DNA from 3 places in the Desulfovibrio psychrotolerans genome. Region 1 is predicted to be linked to each of the others. Evidence: riboswitches for the same ligand, from Rfam matches in the RefSeq annotation. Region 1 holds a riboswitch; each other region holds the start of a gene.
The links. Region 1 has a riboswitch for cobalamin ahead of HUV26_RS07255 (sirohydrochlorin cobaltochelatase). Riboswitches for the same ligand answer to the same signal wherever they lie in the genome.

Region 2: it holds a riboswitch for cobalamin, as region 1 does, so the genes downstream of both, HUV26_RS12335 (ribonucleoside triphosphate reductase) here and HUV26_RS07255 (sirohydrochlorin cobaltochelatase) in region 1, are expected to answer to the same signal.
Region 3: it holds a riboswitch for cobalamin, as region 1 does, so the genes downstream of both, metE (5-methyltetrahydropteroyltriglutamate--homocysteine S-methyltransferase) here and HUV26_RS07255 (sirohydrochlorin cobaltochelatase) in region 1, are expected to answer to the same signal.

The regions. Positions count from the first base shown of each region.
Region 1 covers NZ_BLVP01000007.1:253,480-260,024, forward strand. The annotation lists gene HUV26_RS07245 (superoxide dismutase) at 1-645, opposite strand, end outside; gene HUV26_RS07250 (nucleoside recognition domain-containing protein) at 911-2,008, shown strand; cobalamin riboswitch at 2,070-2,251, shown strand; gene HUV26_RS07255 (sirohydrochlorin cobaltochelatase) at 2,435-3,340, shown strand; gene HUV26_RS07260 (FecCD family ABC transporter permease) at 3,380-4,477, shown strand; gene HUV26_RS07265 (ABC transporter ATP-binding protein) at 4,474-5,454, shown strand; gene HUV26_RS16815 (ABC transporter substrate-binding protein) at 5,597-6,545, shown strand, end outside.
Region 2 covers NZ_BLVP01000010.1:86,335-92,879, reverse strand. The annotation lists gene HUV26_RS12345 (methyl-accepting chemotaxis protein) at 1-13, shown strand, start outside; gene HUV26_RS12340 (flagellin N-terminal helical domain-containing protein) at 238-1,113, opposite strand; cobalamin riboswitch at 1,417-1,560, shown strand; gene HUV26_RS12335 (ribonucleoside triphosphate reductase) at 1,786-3,849, shown strand; gene HUV26_RS12330 (cysteine hydrolase family protein) at 4,110-4,745, shown strand; tRNA gene HUV26_RS12325 (tRNA-Val) at 4,827-4,902, shown strand; tRNA gene HUV26_RS12320 (tRNA-Asp) at 4,908-4,984, shown strand; gene HUV26_RS12315 (SLC13 family permease) at 5,138-6,545, opposite strand, start outside.
Region 3 covers NZ_BLVP01000002.1:32,787-39,331, forward strand. The annotation lists gene HUV26_RS03065 (efflux RND transporter permease subunit) at 1-159, shown strand, start outside; gene metE (5-methyltetrahydropteroyltriglutamate--homocysteine S-methyltransferase) at 236-2,551, opposite strand; cobalamin riboswitch at 2,679-2,857, opposite strand; gene HUV26_RS03075 (LexA family transcriptional regulator) at 2,950-3,645, opposite strand; gene hflC (protease modulator HflC) at 4,184-5,032, opposite strand; gene hflK (FtsH protease activity modulator HflK) at 5,036-6,124, opposite strand; gene HUV26_RS03090 (phosphomannomutase/phosphoglucomutase) at 6,231-6,545, shown strand, end outside.

The sequences.
Region 1 (6,545 bases):
GTTGGCGGCGCGGGCAAGAAACACATCCCGAAAGGCTTCCCATGAACCGAAGGACGCCACAATAGCATCCATGAGTTGTGCTTTGGGTCTGCCGCCCCCTCCGGGCTTCATGCTACGCCAGTACAGCGCGTGGTTGTGGAGTGTGCACAGGCATTCGGTCACGCGCCGAACCTCGGGCCGACCGGAATCAAGCCGCGCCACATGGCGGACCACGGCCTCCAGCCCCTGTCCGGCAACGGGCATATTGCTGATCAGCGCTTCCAGTTCCAGCTCCACGTCCCGTATACTGTCCGAGCCAAGGCTGCCGCAGTGCTGGCTTACGGTCCGTGCGGATAAAAACGGCTCCAGCGCAGTCACCGTGTAAGGCGGCAGTGATTCTGCCATCAGTTGCACCGCCAGCCGTCCTTCCTGTCTTCCAGCCAGACGACCTGCCCGGCTTTCCGCCTGAACAGCAGGCTGCATCCGCACCTGATGCTCTCCCCGTGCTGCCGCTCCTGAAACGGTTGCCGGTGCCAGAACATCGGCTACCACCCGCACCAGCCCTCCGGCAATTTCCTGAAGCCCTGTTGCCGGAACGGCTGAAGCGTGTCCGGGCATCGTTAAGGCGGAAGCGTTCATCGGCCCTGTAATTGTGAGTGCATGCATGTTTTCCCTCCCCTTGGGACATACCTGAGTGTGTACGGTCGGTTGAATGCCTGCCCGAACAGTAGTGAAGATTCGTGCCGTAACGAAAACGACATTGTGACTTTTACACGAACACGCTATACAGCCATGCCCGCAGCCCACAGGACGACACACCATGCGCACGCCCGACAAAACCGATAGACCCGATGTGCCAGACAGGCCAGACACAACCGACAAACCCGACGCTCATGGCAGCCCCACGCCAAACAGGCCGGAAAAGAGTGGAATGCGCAAAAAACGCGGCGCAACCTCGCTCCTGCTGCCTGTGCTCCTTTGCGGGCTGGCCCTGTGGGTCATATTCAGGCACGACCCGGCGTTGCTGGCATGGAGCAAGGCGTGGCCGGAACTGCTGCGGCCGCTTACACGCATGCTGGCCTTTCTTGGGGTGGGGCTCGTGGCGGGCCTTGCCGTGGAGGGCATGGGCTGGTCTGCGTGGCTCGCCGCTGCCGTGCGACCGCTCATGCGGTTCGGACGCCTGCGCGATGCGTCCGGAGCGGCCTTTGCCACCGCCTTCTTTTCCGGCACCGCAGCCAACGCCATGCTCATGAACGCATGGCGCGACGGCAGGCTGGGGGAGCGTGAAATGCGCCTTTCCTACCTTGTAAACACCGGCCTGCCCGTCTTTCTGCTGCACCTGCCCACCACCTTTTTTGTGGTGGTTCCCATGACCCGCTCCGCCGGAGCCATATACCTTGCCCTGAACGCCCTTGCCGCCATGCTGCGCACGCTGGGGGTTCTGGCCTGGACCCGCGCCACCCTGCACGCCGCGCCCGCCGCCGGAATATCCGCCGAGACGGATGCCAGCCCAGCCACGGCAACGGCACACCCCGCCGGGGACAGCACCAGCCAGAATACGGGCCGGAACACGGACCGCACCACGCCGCAAAAGATCCTTGCCGCGTTCCGCAACCGGTTCTGGCGCATCGTCACCATAACCGTTCCCATCTACCTGCTCATGTACGCCCTGAACCAGACCGGGGTGTTCGAAAATCTGCGCGACATGGCCGCACACTGGGTCGTCACCGGCCTGCTGCCCGTAGAGGCTGTCAGCGTGGTGGTCTTTGCCGTGGCGGCAGAATTCACATCCGGCATTGCAGCGGCAGGCGCATTGCTGGACGCAGGCTCCCTGACCACCCAGCAGGCAGTGCTGGCCCTTGTTCTGGGAACCATAGTGGCCACACCCATACGTGCCATCCGGCACCAGTTGCCCGCGCACGCAGGGGTTTTTACCCCCCGTCTGGGCCTTGTCATGCTGCTGCAAAGCCAGTTTCTGCGCGTTGCCAGCCTGCTGCTGGTCACGGCAGGCTATGTCGCACTGGCCTGAGCAGATTCCCAAAGGCTCTCCTTGATCTCCTTGATCTCCTTGACCGCCCCTTCACGCTGGCCTATTGTGCGCCTGTTCAGGTGCCCCCCCGGGGCCTAACAGGGAATCCCGTGCAAAACGGGAGCGGACCCGCCGCCGTAAGTCCCCCGCAAGCCGTTTCCCCCGCGCGCCACTGGATACAAGTCCGGGAAGGCCGGAAACGGTGGGACAAGCCGGAAGACCTGCCTGAGCATTCGGTGCGGCCCTGCCTGCGTACGCCACGTTCGTTCTCCACAGGGCCGGAGGCATCTTCCGCATGCACGGGGCTACTGCTGTGCGGAAATCCGGGACGGATAAATACGGTATCCTTCCATGCCCTATCGCATGGAAGGTTTTTTTGTTCCCCGTCCCCTCACTGCCCCAAAGACATCTTTGGAGGTTTTTTTCATGCGTTGTTCCATTGCCACGCGCCGTTTTGCCGCGCTTGCCACTGCCCTGCTTCTCGCCGTTCTGCTCACGCTGCCCGCCGCTGCCGGACACGGCAACGCCCCGCAAACGCGCAAGGGCATTCTGCTGGTAGCCTTTGGCACCACCGTGCCCGAGGCGCGCGTTGCGCTTGATAACATTGAAGAAGAAACCCGCAAGGCGTTTCCCGATACAGAAATCCGCTGGGCCTACTCCGCCAAGCAGGTGCGCCGCACCGTGCAGGAGGAAGAAGGCAAGGAAAAGCTCTCTCCCGCCTCCGCCCTTGCCCGCATGGGGGACGAAGGCTTCACCCACGTGGCAGTTCAGTCGCTGCACACCATTCCCGGTGAAGAGTTCCACGCCCTGCAAAAGACCGTTGCCGCTTTCCGCAACATGCCCAAGGGCACCCGCAAGGTCGTGCTCGGCATGCCGCTGCTCTGCACCCATGAGGATATGGAACGCGCAGCAGCCGCACTGGTTTCCACCTTCCCGGAACAGCGCAAACCCGGCGAAGCCATTGTGCTCATGGGGCACGGCACCCACCACCCGGCAAACATCTACTACCCCGGCATGCAGCACTACCTTTCCAAGGTGGACCTCAACACGTTTGTGGGCACCGTGGAGGGCGCGCCGGAACTGGATGACGTGATTGCCACGCTTAAGGCACGCAAGCTCAAGACCGTGTGGCTCATGCCGCTCATGGCGGTGGCGGGCGACCATGCCCGCAACGATATGGCAGGACCGGAAGAAGATAGCTGGAAGAGCGTGCTGGAAAAGCAGGGCTTCACCGTTCATACCGTCCTGCGTGGCACCGGGGAGTATGACGCCGTTGCCGCCCTGTGGGTGGACCACCTGAAGGACGCCTTCGGCGCGCTGGACGAAGAGTAAGAATAAGCCCGTCCCGTCCACGGACAAGGAACTTGCAATATGGCCGACACCACGGAACACACATCCGCACGACATACGGAGCGTGCCCGCCGCTTCCGGCGCACAGCCCTGTGCGCACTGGCGGCGTGCCTTGTCTCCGTGGTGTCGGCCTGTCTTTTCGGGCCCATGGACATTGCCGTGCGCGATGTGCTGACGGTGCTGGTCGTACGGCTTGCCGACCTTTTTTCCCTGAGTGCGGCAGCAGAGCCCGCCTCCCCCACCGTGAGCCTTGTGGTGTGGGATATACGGCTCGGGCGCATTGTGCTTTCCCTGTTGGTGGGCGCCTCGCTCGCCGTGACGGGCACCGTGTTTCAGGGTATTCTGCGCAACCCGCTGGCAGACCCCTTCACCCTTGGCGTATCCAGCGGCGCTGCCTTCGGAGCCTCGCTTGCCATTCTGCTGGGCTTTACGGGCGCGCTGCCGCTGCTTCCCGCCGTGGGTTTTCTGCCTGCCGCCGCCCTTGGCGGCGCGTTGCTGGCCCTGTTCGCGGTCATTATTCTGGGCCGTTCCGGGGGCAGGCTGCGGCGGGAAACGCTGGTACTGGCGGGCGTGGTGGTGGCCACCTTTCTTGCAGCCCTCATCTCGCTGGTCAAGTCGCTGGATGAAGACTCCGTGGCCTCCATCGTCTTCTGGATAATGGGCAGCATGCAAGGGCGTGGCTGGAACGAATGCGGCCTCATGCTGCCGTGGCTGGTCCCCGGCCTGCTGCTCATCTGGCGTTACTCACGCGAACTGGATATTCTGGCCCTGGGCGACACGCAGGCGCGTCAGCTGGGCATGAACGCCGATACGGTGCGCCTGCGCCTGCTCATCGGCGCGAGCATGCTCACAGCCGCAGCCGTTGCTGTTTCCGGTGTCATAGGCTTTGTGGGGCTGGTAGTGCCCCACCTTATGCGCATGCTGCAAGGAGGAGAGCACCGCCCCCTGCTGGTCAGCAGCGGGCTTTCCGGCGGGCTGCTGCTCCTGTGGTCCGATGTGGCTGCCCGCACCATCCTGCCGCAGGGCGCAGAACTGCCCGTGGGCGTGGTCACCGCGCTTCTTGGCGGCCCCTTCTTCTGCCTGCTGCTGAGGCGGCGCGCTGCGGGGGATGCCGTATGATCACCCTGCACAACGCAGTCTGCGGCTACGCCGGCATTCCCGTTCTTTCCGGGGTGAGCCTTTCCGTTCAACCCGGCGAAATGGTGGGGCTGCTCGGCCCTAACGGGAGCGGAAAAACCACCCTGCTGCTCACCTTATCCGGGGTACTGCCGCCTCTTGCGGGCGAAATGCGCATCCACGGCAACGACTGCGCCGCCATGCCGCCTGCCGTGCGCGCCCGGCATCTGGCCTCTGTGCCGCAACGCATGGGCGAGCCGCCGGACATGGAAGCCTTCTCGCTGGTACTCATGGGCCGTTACCCCCACATTTCCTTCCTTGGCGGCTACACAGAACAGGACCGGCGCATCGCCCTTGCCGCCATGGAAGAAACAGGCACCGCGCACCTGGCGCACCGTTCCGCCTGCACCCTTTCCGGCGGTGAATTCCAGCGGGTGCTCATTGCCCGCGCTCTGGCCCAGCAGACAGAATGCCTGCTGCTGGATGAGGCGACATCCGGCCTCGACATAGCCCGCAAGGTGGAAATCTTTGACCTGCTGCGTCAGCGTACCGGCCATGACATGCATAACAATGGTAATGGCCAAACCTTGCATGACCGCCAGAACGGGCATGCTGACCGCGACGGGCAGACCAAGCAACGGGTGGCCGTTATCGCCGCCATCCACGACCTGAACCTCGCCGCACTTTACTGCCACAGGCTCGTGCTGCTCAAAAACGGGCGCGTGGTCCGCGACGGCGGCGTGAACGAGGTATTCACGCAGGCCATTCTTTCCGAGGTGTATGAAACCCGCATTCATATTGTGCCGCACCCTGTCACCGGTGCGCCGCAGGCGTGCCTTGTCCCCGGACGGACCGGAAAGGCGGGCCTGCCCGTTGCTGCCGATATGGCCGACGCAACCGACACGCAGAATGCCGCCCGCAGCCTTGACCCCGCCCCCGTGCCAATGGCGGCAGGCACAGGAGGCAAGACGCATGCCTAGCCGCGCAGACCGTGTTCCGTGCCAACGTCTGTCTGCCGCGGAGTGTTTCCGGTGGCGTTTCCCGTGGCTTTTTCGGGTGGGCATCCCGCTGCCAGCCGTATTGTCAGGCCTGCTGTCCGTGCGGATTTCCGTGCGGATTTCCGTGCGGATTTCCGTGCTGCTGCCTGTTCTGCTGCCTGTGCTGCTGTCCGTGGTATTGTCCGGCCTGCTGAACGGCCTGTCGGTGTTGCCCGCCGGAGCGGAGACAACCGCCCCGGTTGCCGGACATAGCCCGCTTGACAGTACCTCCGGCAACCCCAGCAACCCCAACAACGCCAGCAATGAAGGTCGCGACAATATCGGTGAAACACCCCGCACAGCCCCTGACCGCAGCCCTGACCAGCATGCTGCTCCCCATGCGCCGGATTCGGCTGCTCCTGCACAAGGGGCAAGTCCGGTCTCCATTATCGATGACACGGGGCGCACCATCACCCTGCCCGCTCCTGCGCGACGCATCATCGCCCTGTACGGCGGCTTTAACGAAATTCTCATCCACATGGGACTGCACGACCGCATCATTGCCCGCACCAAGGCGGACACCCATCCGCCCTTTCTTGCGGCACTGCCTTCCATAGGTACCCACATGCGCCCCAACGCGGAACTGGTGGCGGGTCTTGCGCCGGACTGCATCCTGCAACTGGGGGGGCGCAGACAGGCCACGGAAATGCAGCAGATTCTGGAACGGCTGGGTTTTCCCGTGGCCTTTTTCCAGCCAGCCACCTTTGGGGAACTGTTCCATGTGATTGAACGTCTGGGCGTACTGACCGGCTCGCCTGACCGCGCAGACGCGCTGGTGAGCCACATGCAGGGCAGGCTGGACGCGGTGACGCAGGCCCTTGCGCATGTTCCGGCAACGGCTCCTACGGTCTTTTTCGAGGTCCGCTACCCCAATCTGCTGGGGGCGGGAGCGGAATCCATTGTTAACGATATCATCCTGCACGCGGGCGGCACAAACGTGCTGACCATGGGCCCCAAGCTTATCCGGCTGAACGAGGAAGAACTTGTGCGCCTTAACCCGGAAGCCTACCTTGTGCAGGTTGGCCCCATGAACC
Region 2 (6,545 bases), on a different contig from region 1:
GAAAACGGCCTGATCCGGTCACGCAAGATTGTACCCAAGATAAAAGCTCCCGGAACCGACTGCGGTTCCGGGAGCTTCGTTTTGCGAATAAACCTCCGCTCCGTCACGTCCCGTCCTGCGCCCTCAGGAGAACGGCGGACGCCCCTTGCCGCCGGCACTCCAGCCCGGAGCCGAATACGCACTCGGATTCTTCCTGTTCCCGGCTTACGGTCAAAAAAATCCCTTTCTGCGGACCACTCAGGAAGAACTGTCCACCAGCTTGCCCGCATCCGTGACAAGATAGTCCAGAATAAGCTGCTCAAGGGTGCGCGATTCGGTGGTACGCGCACGGGTGGCAGCGGCTGTGTCCAGAATGGATGCCTGCGAGGCAAGGGCGGAAGCCTGCGAGGCAAACCCGGTGGCACGGCTGGAAAGCATGGATTCTATGCCGGATACATACGAAGAAAGTGATGAAAGCCTTGTAGCGGCTGTGGAGGCGGCAGACGCGTCAGCCAGATCGGTGGCTCCCACCATGGTCAGGCCGTTCACGCCGCTCAGGCTGCCAAAGCTGCGGTCGGCAATGAACGACATGTCATGCAGGCTCATATCAAACCCGCCGGTACCTGCCTGAATGTGTACCTTGCCCGTGGTTCCCGGTGCGCCCGCCGTTCCGGTCAGGGTAATGCGTTCGTCCGCCGCCCAGCCGTCGCTGTCAAACAGCTTCATGCCGTTGTAGGATGCGGAGGCGATAGCGCCGTCTATCACCTTGACCAGATCATTATATTCCGCCCGTCCGGCCGTGGTGCTTATGCTGCCATCGGCAACCCCTTCCGCAATGGCCTTCATCCGGTCCAGCGACTCACGCATGCTGGTCACGCCGGAAGCCGCCATAAGCGACACAGAAGCCGCCTCGGACACATTGCGCGAGGCCTGCCGCAGCATGCCCGCATCGCTCCGGATACGCCCCGTCAGGGCAGCCGCCGTGGGGTCCGTAAGACGTCTGGCCCCGGTGCTCTTGAGCAGCAGGCTGCGCAGGTCCGCCCCGCCGCCGGAGAGCAGTGTCTTGGCCAAGGTATCCTGCTGCAGCAACTGCATGGTCAGGCTGAGGATGAGCGCGCTGTTGTCGGTGGTCATGGCAGTCTCCTCCCGCATACGCCACAATGCACGGTATAATCCTGATAAGGCATATCGGAGCTTTGCCGCAGAACTTTAGTACCCATGCGAAAAATCTGTCCGCGCCGCCCGCCCTATCATGCGGAGCAATGCTGCCAGGGGTCCCCTTCAGCACCGGCCCGCAATCATCTGGGGGCAAGGATAAAATTTTATCACACGGTATCAGCATGTTGCAAATAAGCATGCGGCTTCACGCCATGCCCTCGTTCACCCGCAGCAGTTGCAACCTTGAACACGCGGCGAGGTTCTGCTAACTTGCCGATTGTCGCAACGTACTCTTCAGGTGGCCCGCACGGGCCGGTACAGGGAATCCGGTGGAAAACCGGAGCGGTCCCGCCGCTGTAATCCCGCACGCCTCCGGGCGGCACATGGGAAAGCCAGAATACCTGCCTGAAGCGATTTCAGAACGCGCAACGGCACGAGGATGCCCGAACGCGGTCTTGAACTCTCTTTTCCAACGCACGCCGGTGCTGTGCGGGGGTTCCGCCGCCCGCACGAACAGCCTCCCGGCAAAATGACAACACACGCCCGCCGCCCGACGGTGCAGGTGCCTTTTTTGCGTGCAGTTTCGCCCTTAACGCCGGGGTGTTGTGCTGTGCGCTGCAAAGCACGCCGTGTGTTGCCGGAGACAGAATGCCCAATCAGATTCTCAAACGTGACGGCCGAATCGAAACATGGTCTCTGGACCGCATTGCCAACGCCATATTCAAGGCACTGAAAGGCAGCGGCATAAAAGACCCCCTGCTCTCCAAACGCCTTGCCGGCAAGGTGGAGAAAAAGCTGGAGGGACTGGACATGCCCGAGCAGGAGCATGTGCAGGACATGGTGCAGCAGGTGCTCATGGAAGCACGGCTCTACACCGTGGCGGAACGCTACATCATCTACCGCGAAAAACGGCGCGAAATGCGCAGCCAGAATCAGGCGTATCTGGACATTTCCAAGATGATTGAAAGCTATCTGGACCGCAGCGACTGGCGCGTGCAGGAAAACTCCAACATGGGCCACTCGTTTCAGGGCCTCATTCTGCACATGGCGGGCACGGTTCAGGCGCGCTACGTGCTGGAGAAATACCCCGAAGAAATCCGCCTTGCGCATAACCACGGCTATTTTCACCTTCACGACCTTTCCTTCGGCCTTGCGGGTTACTGCTCCGGCTGGAGCCTGCGCGACCTTTTGCTGGAAGGCTTCAATCTGGAAGGACGCAGCTGCTCGGCCCCGGCCAAGCACTTCGACTCCGCCTGCGGGCAGATAGTCAATTTTCTCGGCACGCTGCAAAATGAATGGGCAGGCGCACAGGCGTTCAACAATGTAGACACCTACCTTGCCCCCTTCATCCGCAACGACGGCCTGAGCTACAAGCAGGTGCGCCAGCAGTTGCAGAAGATGGTGTTCAACCTGAACACCACCTCCCGGTGGGGCGGACAGAGCCCGTTCACCAACTTTACCTTCGATATGGTTCCGCCCGCGCACATCGCCAAGGAACCCGTCATCATCGGCGGCGTGTATCAAGATACCACCTACGGCGACTACGCCGAGGAAATGGAAATGATCAACCGCGCCTTCCTTGAAGTCATGCTGGAAGGCGATGCAGACGGGCGCATCTTCTCCTTCCCCATTCCCACGTACAACGTGACCAAGGACTTTGCGTGGGATTCAGAAGCAGGCAGGCTGCTGCTGCGGCTCACCGCCAAGTACGGGGTGCCCTACTTCCAGAACTTCATCAATTCCGACCTTAACCCGGAAGACGTGCGCTCCATGTGCTGCCGTCTGCAGATGGACCTGCGCGAAATCCGCAAAAAGACAGGCGGCCTGTTCGGCGCGGGCGACCTTACCGGTTCCATAGGCGTGGTAACGCTTAACCTGCCCAAGCTTGCCTACCTTGCGCACAACGAGGAAGACTTCCTCGACCTCATCACCGAATACGCGGAACTCGCCAAGGACTCGCTGGAATTCAAACGCAAGCTGTGCGAACAGAATCTGGAATCGGGCATGTTCCCCTACAGCCGCCGCTACCTGAAGAACGGCTACAACGGCCACTTCTCCACCATCGGCGTCATCGGCGGGCATGAGGCCTGCCTGAACATGCTGGGCAAGGGCATAGAAACCGAAGGCGGCCTGCGCCTCATGCGCCGGGTGCTCAACCACCTGCGCAGCCTCACCCTCACCTTTCAGGAAGAGACAGGCCACCTGTACAACCTTGAGGCAACCCCCGGCGAAGGCACCTGCTACCGTCTCGCCAAGATTGACAAGGACCTGTACGAAGACATCAAAACCTCCGGCGATGCCGTGCCCTACTACACCAACTCCACCCTGCTGCCCGTGGGCATAACCGGCGACGTGTTCTACGCGCTGGAACACCAGAACGAGCTGCAGACCCTGTACAACGGCGGCACGGTTTTCCACACCTTCCTCGGCGAATCGGTACCCGATGAAGACAGCGTGAAAAACTACCTGCTCAAGGCCATGAGCCAGACCAAGATGCCGTACATCTCGGTCACGCCAACCTTCTCCATCTGCCGCAGCCATGGCTATCTGCACGGCGAACACTTCAACTGCCCCACCTGCGGCAGCGAAGCGGAAGTGTATACCCGTGTGGTGGGCTACTACCGCCCCGTAAGCCGCTGGAACAAGGGCAAACAGGAAGAATACCGCGAACGGCAGGAATACGGCATGTCCGCCCTGTGCGGCTGCGACTAACGCAGGCCTGCCTCCGTCACATGCACTCTCTAAAGGGCGGCCTCCGGGCCGTCCTTTTCGTTCTATGGCACAGGGTCGTTGTATGCCGGAATATAGGACTAAGAACGGCATGGCGGATGCGCAGGCTATCATTGACTCATTCCCCTGCGTCCGCCACAAAGGATACTAGAAGACCCCGGCAGGCTGAACGCATCACAGCAACCCGGCACATTGCCTTTTCAACGCCAGATTACGGATAGAGAAACAAAGGACGTAGCCATATGAAACTGTTCACCACATGCGTCATGGCCTGCCTGCTGCTGTTTGCGCCGCATGCTGCCACGGCGGAGTACAGGGATATTCTGCAAGAATGGGGCGCGGTTCAGGTACCGGAAAAGCCCCCTGTTCAGGCGGTCTCCGTGGACCACTCCACCACTGCCCTGCTCATTCTGGACATTGAGGAACTCACCTGCAATGAAGAACGCCGCCCGCGCTGTCTGGAAACCGTGCCCCGCATAGAGGCACTCATGCGCAAGGCCCGCAACGCAGGCATGCCTGTCATTTACAGCCTCACCACGCGGGGAACGCGGGAGAGCATTCTCCCGCCTGTTACGCCCCGCCAGATAGACCCGGTGGTGCAGTCCAGCGTGGACAAATTCTTCAATACGCCGCTTGCGGCCATTCTTGATGACATGCGCATAAAGGCCGTCATCGTCACAGGCACTGCCGCCCACGGCGCAGTGCTGCATACGGCCACAGGGGCGGCCCAGCGCGGCCTGCAGGTCATTCTGCCCGTAGACGCACTTTCCGCCTCATCGCTGTACATAGAACAGGCGGCGGTGTGGCTGCTGCATACCGGCCCCGCCACCAGCCAGCGGCTCATTCTCACCCGCACGGCGGACATCAGCGTCCAGTAGCTTTTTTTCGGTTTTTTACGCCTCGTCGAAAGTTCGCTATTGACAGCGAGGGGCCGTAACGATAAACAAGCCTTCCTTCATGGACGGTTAGCTCAGCTGGTAGAGCATCGCCTTCACACGGCGGGGGCCACAGGTTCAAGTCCTGTACCGTCTACCACATGCGGAGCGGTAGTTAAGTCGGTTATAACGCCGGCCTGTCACGCCGGAGGCCGCGGGTTCGAGTCCCGTCCGCTCCGCCATGAAAGCAAAAGAAGCCCTTGCACAACGCAGGGGCTTTTTGCATTGGCGGCCTCCCGTTCCGATCTGCCGCCGCGGGTTCGAGTCCCGTCCGCTCCGCCATGAAAGCAAAGAAGCCCTTGCACAACGCAGGGGCTTTTTGCATTTCACCACCGCTACAGGGGCCAGAACCAGACAAGCAGCGGCAGGCTTACTGCAAGAACAATAAGGTCTGTGGGCAGGCCCATGCGCCAGTAATCTCCGAAGCGGAATCCGCCCGGGCCGAGAATGAGCGTATTGTTCTGGTGCCCTATGGGCGTGAGAAAGGCGCAGGATGCGCTTATGGCAACGGCCATGAGAAAGGTATCCGGGTTTGCCTCCAGTTGCACTGCGGCACCCAGCCCTATAGGTGCCATCACGGCAGCCGTGGCGGCGTTGTTCATCAGGTCCGTCAAAACCATGGTGGTGACCATAATCACAGCCAGCCCCACCATTGCATTGCCCTGCGCAACGGCATCCAGCAGAAACCGGGCAACAAGGTCTGCCGCTTCCGTACTCTGCATTGCCCCCGCCACGGGCAGCAGACTTGCCAGCAGCACCACCACGGGCCAATCCACCGATTCATAAGCCGACCGCAGCGGCACGGTGCGCAGCGCCATGGATGCCAGCACCCCTGCCGCAAAGGAAACAGCCGCAGGCAAAAGACCCAGCGCGGCAACTCCCACCGAAACCAGCATAATCCCCGTAGCCATTGCGGCCTTGCGCTTGTCCGGAATACGCAGGTCACGCTGCGCCAGAGGCACGCAGCCAGAGTGGTTTGCAAACTCCGCCAGATTCTCCGGTGCTCCCTGCAGCAGTAACACATCGCCCGGCTGTATGCGCAGTGAACGCAGCCGCGCCATGGAGTACCTGCCCTGCCGGGACACTGCCAGCAGATTGATGCTGAACCGGGTACGCAGCAGCAGATCGCTTGCCGAGCGGGAGGCAATCTCCGATGCGGGAAGCACCGCCATTTCCATAAGCACTGCCTCGCCACCGGCAGCAGTTTTTTCATGCTTCCTGACCGGTTTTTCGCCTGCCTTGGCAGCGGAGCCTCTTACCGGCATCACGGGACCGGACATGGCGTCCAACGCTATTCCCCGTGCCTTTTCCGGCAGTTCTGACAGAATCGAAATTTTCGGCAGGGACGCACTCTTTGACCTCTCCGCCCCTTCCGGCCCTTCCGGCCCTTCCGATTGTTCCGATTGTTCCGAACGTCTCGACCTTTCCGACAGACCCGCTGCATCTGGCAGACCGTCATCGGGCAGTTCCCCCTCCAGAGCAGGTTCACTGCCCCCGCTGCCTGCATCTTCCGGTACTGCAGCGTCCGCACTCTTTTCGCCTGCAGAAACGCGCTTGTCCTCTTCCAGCTTCAGGTCCAGTCTGGAGAGCACATCGGACAATGCCTCCACATCCGCCTCAAGCATCAGAATATCTCCAGCCCGCAGCACACGGCTGGGACGCGGCGCAATCATATGCACACCGTTGCGCACAAGGTCCACCACCTGCGCATCCCCCTCTTCCAGCACCGCCTCAATTTCGCGC
Region 3 (6,545 bases), on a different contig from region 1:
TTCGGGCTGTTCGTGTCTACCCTGCTCACACTGGTGGTGGTGCCTGTGCTGTGCTCGTTGCAGGACAGCATGCGAAACCATGTGGCCAGATTCAGAGCACGGGGCAAGGTGCAGGCGGCGGATGCGGCGGATGCGGCGGATGCGGCGGATGCGGCATAACCATCAGGCATTCTGAAGAAGAAAAAGAGAAGGGCGGCCGCGAGGTCGCCCTTCTTGTCAGGGTGTTCAGGGAGGATCAGGTGCGGCGGGTGATTCTGGTGAGCGAGGCCCGCACCTTGCGGGCCGCAGCCACCATGTTGCGCAGGGAGGCGGTTGTTTCCGGCCAGTCTCTGGTTTTAAGTCCGCAGTCCGGATTCACCCACAGCCGTTCCGCCGGGATGCAGGCAAGAGCCCGGTGCAGCAGTTCTTCCATTTCCCCTTCGGTGGGAATGCGCGGGCTGTGAATATCGTACACGCCCGGTCCTATATCGTTGGGGTAGTCCGCAACGCTGAAGGCATCCAGCAGGGTCATGCGGCTCCTGCTGGATTCAATGCTTATGACATCTGCATCCATGGCGGCGATGGCGTGTATGATCTCATTGAATTCGCTGTAGCACATGTGCGTATGTATCTGCGTTGCATCGCTCACGCCGGATGTAGCCAGCCGGAAGTTCTGCGCCGCCCACCGGAGGTATTCTGCGCCGTCCCGCTGTTTAACGGGCAATCCTTCGCTGAAGGCAGCCTCATCCACCTGAATGATGCGCACGCCCGCTTCTTCCAGATCCCGGATTTCGTCACGGATGGCCAGCGCAAGCTGGCGGCAGACCTCGGACCGGGGCATGTCGTCCCGTACGAAGCTCCAGCAGAGCATGGTCACGGGGCCGGTAAGCATGCCCTTCATGGGTTTATCTGTCAGTGAAGCCGCGTAGCGTATCCAGAAAACAGTCATGGGCAGCGGGCGGAACACATCGCCGTAGATGACCGGCGGCTTGACGCAGCGGCTGCCGTAGCTTTGCACCCATCCGTTGCGGGTAAAGCAGAATCCATTCATCTGCTGCCCGAAGTATTCCACCATGTCATTACGCTCGGGTTCGCCATGCACCAGCACATCAAGTCCCAGCTCTTCCTGCACGCGCACGGCGCTCTCTATTTCCTTCTTCATGAAGGATTCATAGTCCTGACTGGGCATGGTGCCGTTGCTCATCAGGGTTCTGGCCTGCCGGATGGCGGTCGTCTGGGGAAATGAGCCAATGGTGGTGGTCGGCAGCACGGGCAGATTCAACCACTCCTGAGCCTTTTTGCGGTCCGCATGGGGGGTGGGGCGGCAGAGCATGTGGGGTCCCACCGCATTACAACGTTCACGCACGGCGGGTTTATGAACCCTGCCGCTGGTCCGGCGTGAACGCAGCTCAGCGGCGTTTTCCTCCAGCAGCGAAATGCCTTCCGTGCTCACCTGTCCCCCCGGCTCGCCCAAAAGAAAAGCAAGGTCGCTTATCTCCCGGCATTTCTGGACAGCAAAGGCCATCCAAGATTTCAGTTCCGGGTCCAGCCGGTCTTCGTGCTCAAGATCCACGGGGCAATGCATTAGCGAACAACTGGAGCCTATTATGAGCCGGCGCGCATCAAAGCGGTCAAGGATGTTGCCGAGGGTGGCAAGGGCTTTGGCGAGGTCGGTTTTCCAGATGTTCCGCCCGTCCACAATCCCTGCGGAGAGTGACATGTGGCCGGGAAGGCACACCAGCAGGGAATTGAGCGTTGCTCCGCCCCGGACGAGGTCCACATGCAGCCCTGAACACCCGGAAGAAAGCGCCAGCTCCATGTTGTCGTCCAGCACATCGAAATACGTGGCGAGGAGGAGACCAGTGTTTTTGAGTGCGCCGTTAAGCCGCTCATAGACGCGGGGGAATGCTGCTCTTCCGGCAGGGGAGAGGTCTGCGCAGAGAATTGGCTCGTCAATCTGAATCCACGGGCATACACCATCAAGCTGCGCCAGCAGTTCCGCATATGCATCTGCCACGGCATCGGCATGCTGCCAGCAATCGCTCCCGTCTGTGGATTTGGCAAGCGAGAGAAAGGTTATGGGGCCAAGGATGACAGGTTTGGGCGTGTAGCCCAGCGCACTGGCCTGCCGCGTGTCTTCAACCAACTGCGGGCTGGAGAACCTGATTTGCTGGTGCGCCGAAATTTCCGGCACGATGAAGTGGTAGTTGGTGTTGAACCACTTGGTCATTTCCATGGCCGGAATGTTCCGGGCGGCATCTCCGCGGGCCATGCGGAAGTAGTCTTCAAATGGCACAGGGGTGCCTGCATCGCATGTTGAAATACCGAATCGTTCCGGAATGCAGCCAAGCATGCAGGCGGTATCCAGCACATGATCGTAGTAGGAAAAATCGCCGGTGGTCACCCAGTCGAGACCGGCCCTGTGCTGAATGGCCCAGTGCCTTTCTTTGAGGGTCTTTGCAACGGCCTGAAGGTCTTGTGCTGAGGTTTCTCCGCGCCAGAAGGCCTCCAGCGCCTTTTTGAGTTCGCGGTCTGCCCCGATGCGGGGAAAGCCAAGAATGTGGGTTTTCATGCGTGTCACTCCTTTTATTGGTTGGAATAAAAGAAGCAGCGACAACTCGATATCCGGGCAAGGCGTGCGTGGGCAGAGAGTCGGATATGCCCGTGCGCAGCGAGCTATGCCTGTCCAATCGCGAGACAGTCGTGCTCCGGCACAGGGACGTCTCCTGACTTTCCGGCTCCGTAGTGTGTGTGCTTCCCGCACGAGGCAGGGAGCACACCGGGGCATGCCGGTTACAGTGGCGCGACCGTGACGGATTTACACCGTCTTCCGTTTCCCTGTGCTGTATCAGGATATTCGAATATAGAAATATTTTCGAAATGGCAAGCAGGTATTGGCTGAGGCATGAAATGGAAAAGGGCGACCGTGCGGTCGCCCTTTCTAGCTATGTTGGAGAATCGTTCGCAGGGCTACAGCGTCTGCAGCACCCATGCTACGCGGCCCATGATGGACTCTGCGCGCTTGTCCACAGGCAGATACTGCTCCGGGTGCGACTGATTTTCGCTGCGCATGACAAAGCGGCTGTTGGCCGCGTCCAGAAACAGGCGCTTCAGCGAAATGCCTTCGTAAGGTACGAATACGCCGTATATCTCGCCGGAAAGTATGTTCTTCTGGCTTGAATCCAGACCGACGTACGCTCCCTTGTGGATTAACGGCTCCATGCCGGAGGTTTCTACGCGCAGCACCTGAATATGCGTGCCGGCAAACGATTGCGGTATGCTCAGCTTGCCAACACCCTTGAGCAGGCGTTCGCCATTTTCTCCGTTTTCACATTGCATGGAGTGGATGGTGACAACGGCGTTGCGTGCGTCCGGGTCGCCAAACTTGGCAGAGTCTTCAAACACCCGTCCCGCAACGGGTCCTTCAAGAGGTTCATATCCCTGTTCGGTGCGCAGATACATGGGGCCTATGCCCTTTTTCAGCCAGTCCGGGTTAAGGCCGAACTTTTCGAAAAGCTTCATGTACCAGTCGGATGGCACGGAGTTGCGGCGTTTTGCATCGGATATGCTGGACTGACGGATGTCCAGCACGTCCGCAAGCTCAACCTGCGTCCGTGTGTGGGTGGAGAGCTTAATGCGCTCAAAAACTTCATCGAAACTCGTCACGTGATTTCTCCCGCCTGCCAAGCCGCCGCATGTTGAAGGGGGACATGCTTGAGTGTTGACAGTATTGTTTATCTTGTATAACAGAATGCATATATTGCCGGGTCTGTTGGAGTACGCAGCTGGCAGTTTGACTGCCTGCCGATTCGGCCATTTGCGGCTCCCCATGACGGTGAGGTGCTGCACCTTTGTGGTGCGCCGCTTTCCGTGCATCCCTCCCTGCACATGAAAAATGGCGTTTACGGCACATGCCGGTTGCATACCCTGCGTTACGCATTCCTTTGCGTCCCCGGAATAGTTTGTGGTGCACGTCAGCAGGCACATTTGCCCCCGTACTATTGCCGATGTAAATGGACGTGTCTTACCATATACAAAAATTGCGATGTAATCAAATGGCAAAATGATGTGTCGGGTATGTTAGCAACTTCTTTCAGGAAAGCTGCGTCTTGTTGGCGTATGCGAACAGTGCGGCAATGCAAAGGCGCGGCAGGGATGTGATATACACCCTGCCGCGCCTACAACATTATGTGTGAGGGAGTACTCACTCCATGTGTTTCAGGAACGGGTCATCCGTGGAGAGGAGTATTCTGGTATTGGTCTTAAAGCTCTTGCGGTAGGTTTCGAGCGAACGCTGGAACTCATAGAAGTCCGGGGCCTTACTAAGAGCTTCTGCAAAGACGCGGGCAGCTCTGGCTTCGCCCTCACCACGTATGATGGAGGCTTCTCTGCGGGCCTGCGCAAGGATAACCGCCTGTTCCTTGTCCGCAGTGGACCGGATGGTGGTGGATTCCTGCTGGCCCTCGGAGCGGTACTGCTTTGCCTGCCGTTCGCGCTCTGCCTGCATGCGTCCGAAGATGGCACGCTGGTTTTCCGCAGGCAGGTCGGTGCGCTTAATGCGAACGTCTATGATCTCTATACCATATTCGGAAATGATCTCCGAAGCGCGCTTGGTCACCTTGTCCATGATGGCGATGCGTTCTTCGGATACGATCTGCGTAAGCGTGAACTGGCCGATGTATACCCGCAGCTGCGAATAGACGATATCTTCCAGACGCGCCTGCGCGCTGGGAATGGTCCGCACGGTCTGGTAGAACCGCAACGGGTCAACAATGCGCCAACGCACATAGTTGTCCATGACCAGTGCTTTTTTGTCCTGCGTAATGGCTTCCGCAGGCTGGGTGTCGTAGTCCAGCACGCGCGAATCGAGATAGATGACATTCTGCACGAAAGGCAGCTTGAAATGCAGTCCCGGTTCCAGAATGCCGCCCACGGGCTTGCCCAGTTGCAGCACAAGGGCGCGCTGTGTCTGATGCACGGTGAAGGCGGACTGGAAGAACACCACGATTGCCACACATACGCCTACAATGAGAAGGAGGGAACGATTGCTCATGGCTTATTCCCCTCCCTTCTTGGTGCGCACGGTTTTGTCCAGCGGCAGGTAGGGAACTATGCCGGAAAGGCCCTTGTCCGGCATGATGATCTTTTCAATTTCCGGGTTGGAAAGTATTTCTTCCATGGTTTCAAGATACATACGCTTTCTGGTAACGTCCTTGGCCTTGTTGTACTCTTCAAGGACGGCAGTGAAGCGGGCTGCTTCACCCTCTGCGTTGCGCACAACGGTTTCGCGGTACGCCTGCGCCTGGTTCACGACTTCGGCAGCGAGACCGCGTGCTTTGGGCAGCAGTTCGTTCCGGTAGGCTTCCGCCTCGTTAACGATTCGGCTGCGGTCCTCACGGGCGCTTGCCACGTCCTTGAAAGCGTCTATGACCTCGCGGGGGGGATGCACATTCTGCATCTGCACGGCTATGACACGCACGCCGATTCCGTAGCGGTCCAGAATGTTTTGCAGCAGGTCGCGGCATCTGTTCTGGATTTCTGTCTTGCCTTCGGTGAGGGCGTTATCAATCTGGTTGTACCCGATGATTTCGCGCATGGCGGCTTCTGCCGCGTTCTTCACTGTCCACGACTGCTGCGTGACGTTGAAGAGATAGGCTACAGGGTCGCTTATCTGGTACTGCACGATGAACTGAACATCTACGATGTTCTCGTCACCGGTGAGCATGTGCGACTCTTCCTTGACCGGACGGACTCCACCCTGTTGGGCGGCGGTGTTGCGGTCCACGGACCGGAAGCCCACCTCCACACGACGGATTTCCATAACGTTAGGTTTGTAAACGGATTCAATCGGGAACGGCATGTGATAGTGGGGGCCGGATTCCACGGTTCGGACATGTTCGCCGAAACGCAGCACCACGCCCACTTCCGCAGGTTCCACGATGAAGATGCCGGAAGCCAGCCAAAGAAAAAGCAGCACGCCGATTATGGCCTTGCCTGCGGGAAATTTGAGGTTCCGCAGCTTTTTCAGGCTTTCGCCAACAGGATCACCACCCGGTCCGCTGGGTGTCCAGCCGGGACCGGGGCCCTGTCCGCCGCCGGATTGCCTTTGCCGTTTTTCTTGCAGTTTTTCCCAATCCCAGTTCATAATGCATGAAAAGTATGGCAGTTGTTGCTTTTGGTCAAGCAGGAACACTTGAAAACCATGCGGTGACGGTCTTGAGACGCGCCGCGCAAACATCCGGGCAGCATCCATGAAACTTGTTTCCGAAACCGTATTCCGCGCCTATGATATACGTGGCGTTGTGGACCGTGATTTTGATGAAGAGTGGGTGGAATGTCTGGGCAAGGCGCTCGGTACGTTTTTCCTGCGCCGTAACCAGCAGGCTGCGGTGCTCGGACACGACTGCCGCCATTCCTCCCCCGCGTATCTGCGTGCTCTGACGGAAGGGCTGCTTTCCACCGGCGTGGACGTTATTTCGCTGGGCATGGTGGCCACGCCGCAACTGTATTTCGGGGTGGTGCATCTGGGGCGACAGGCTGGAGTGATGATAACAGCAAGCCACAAC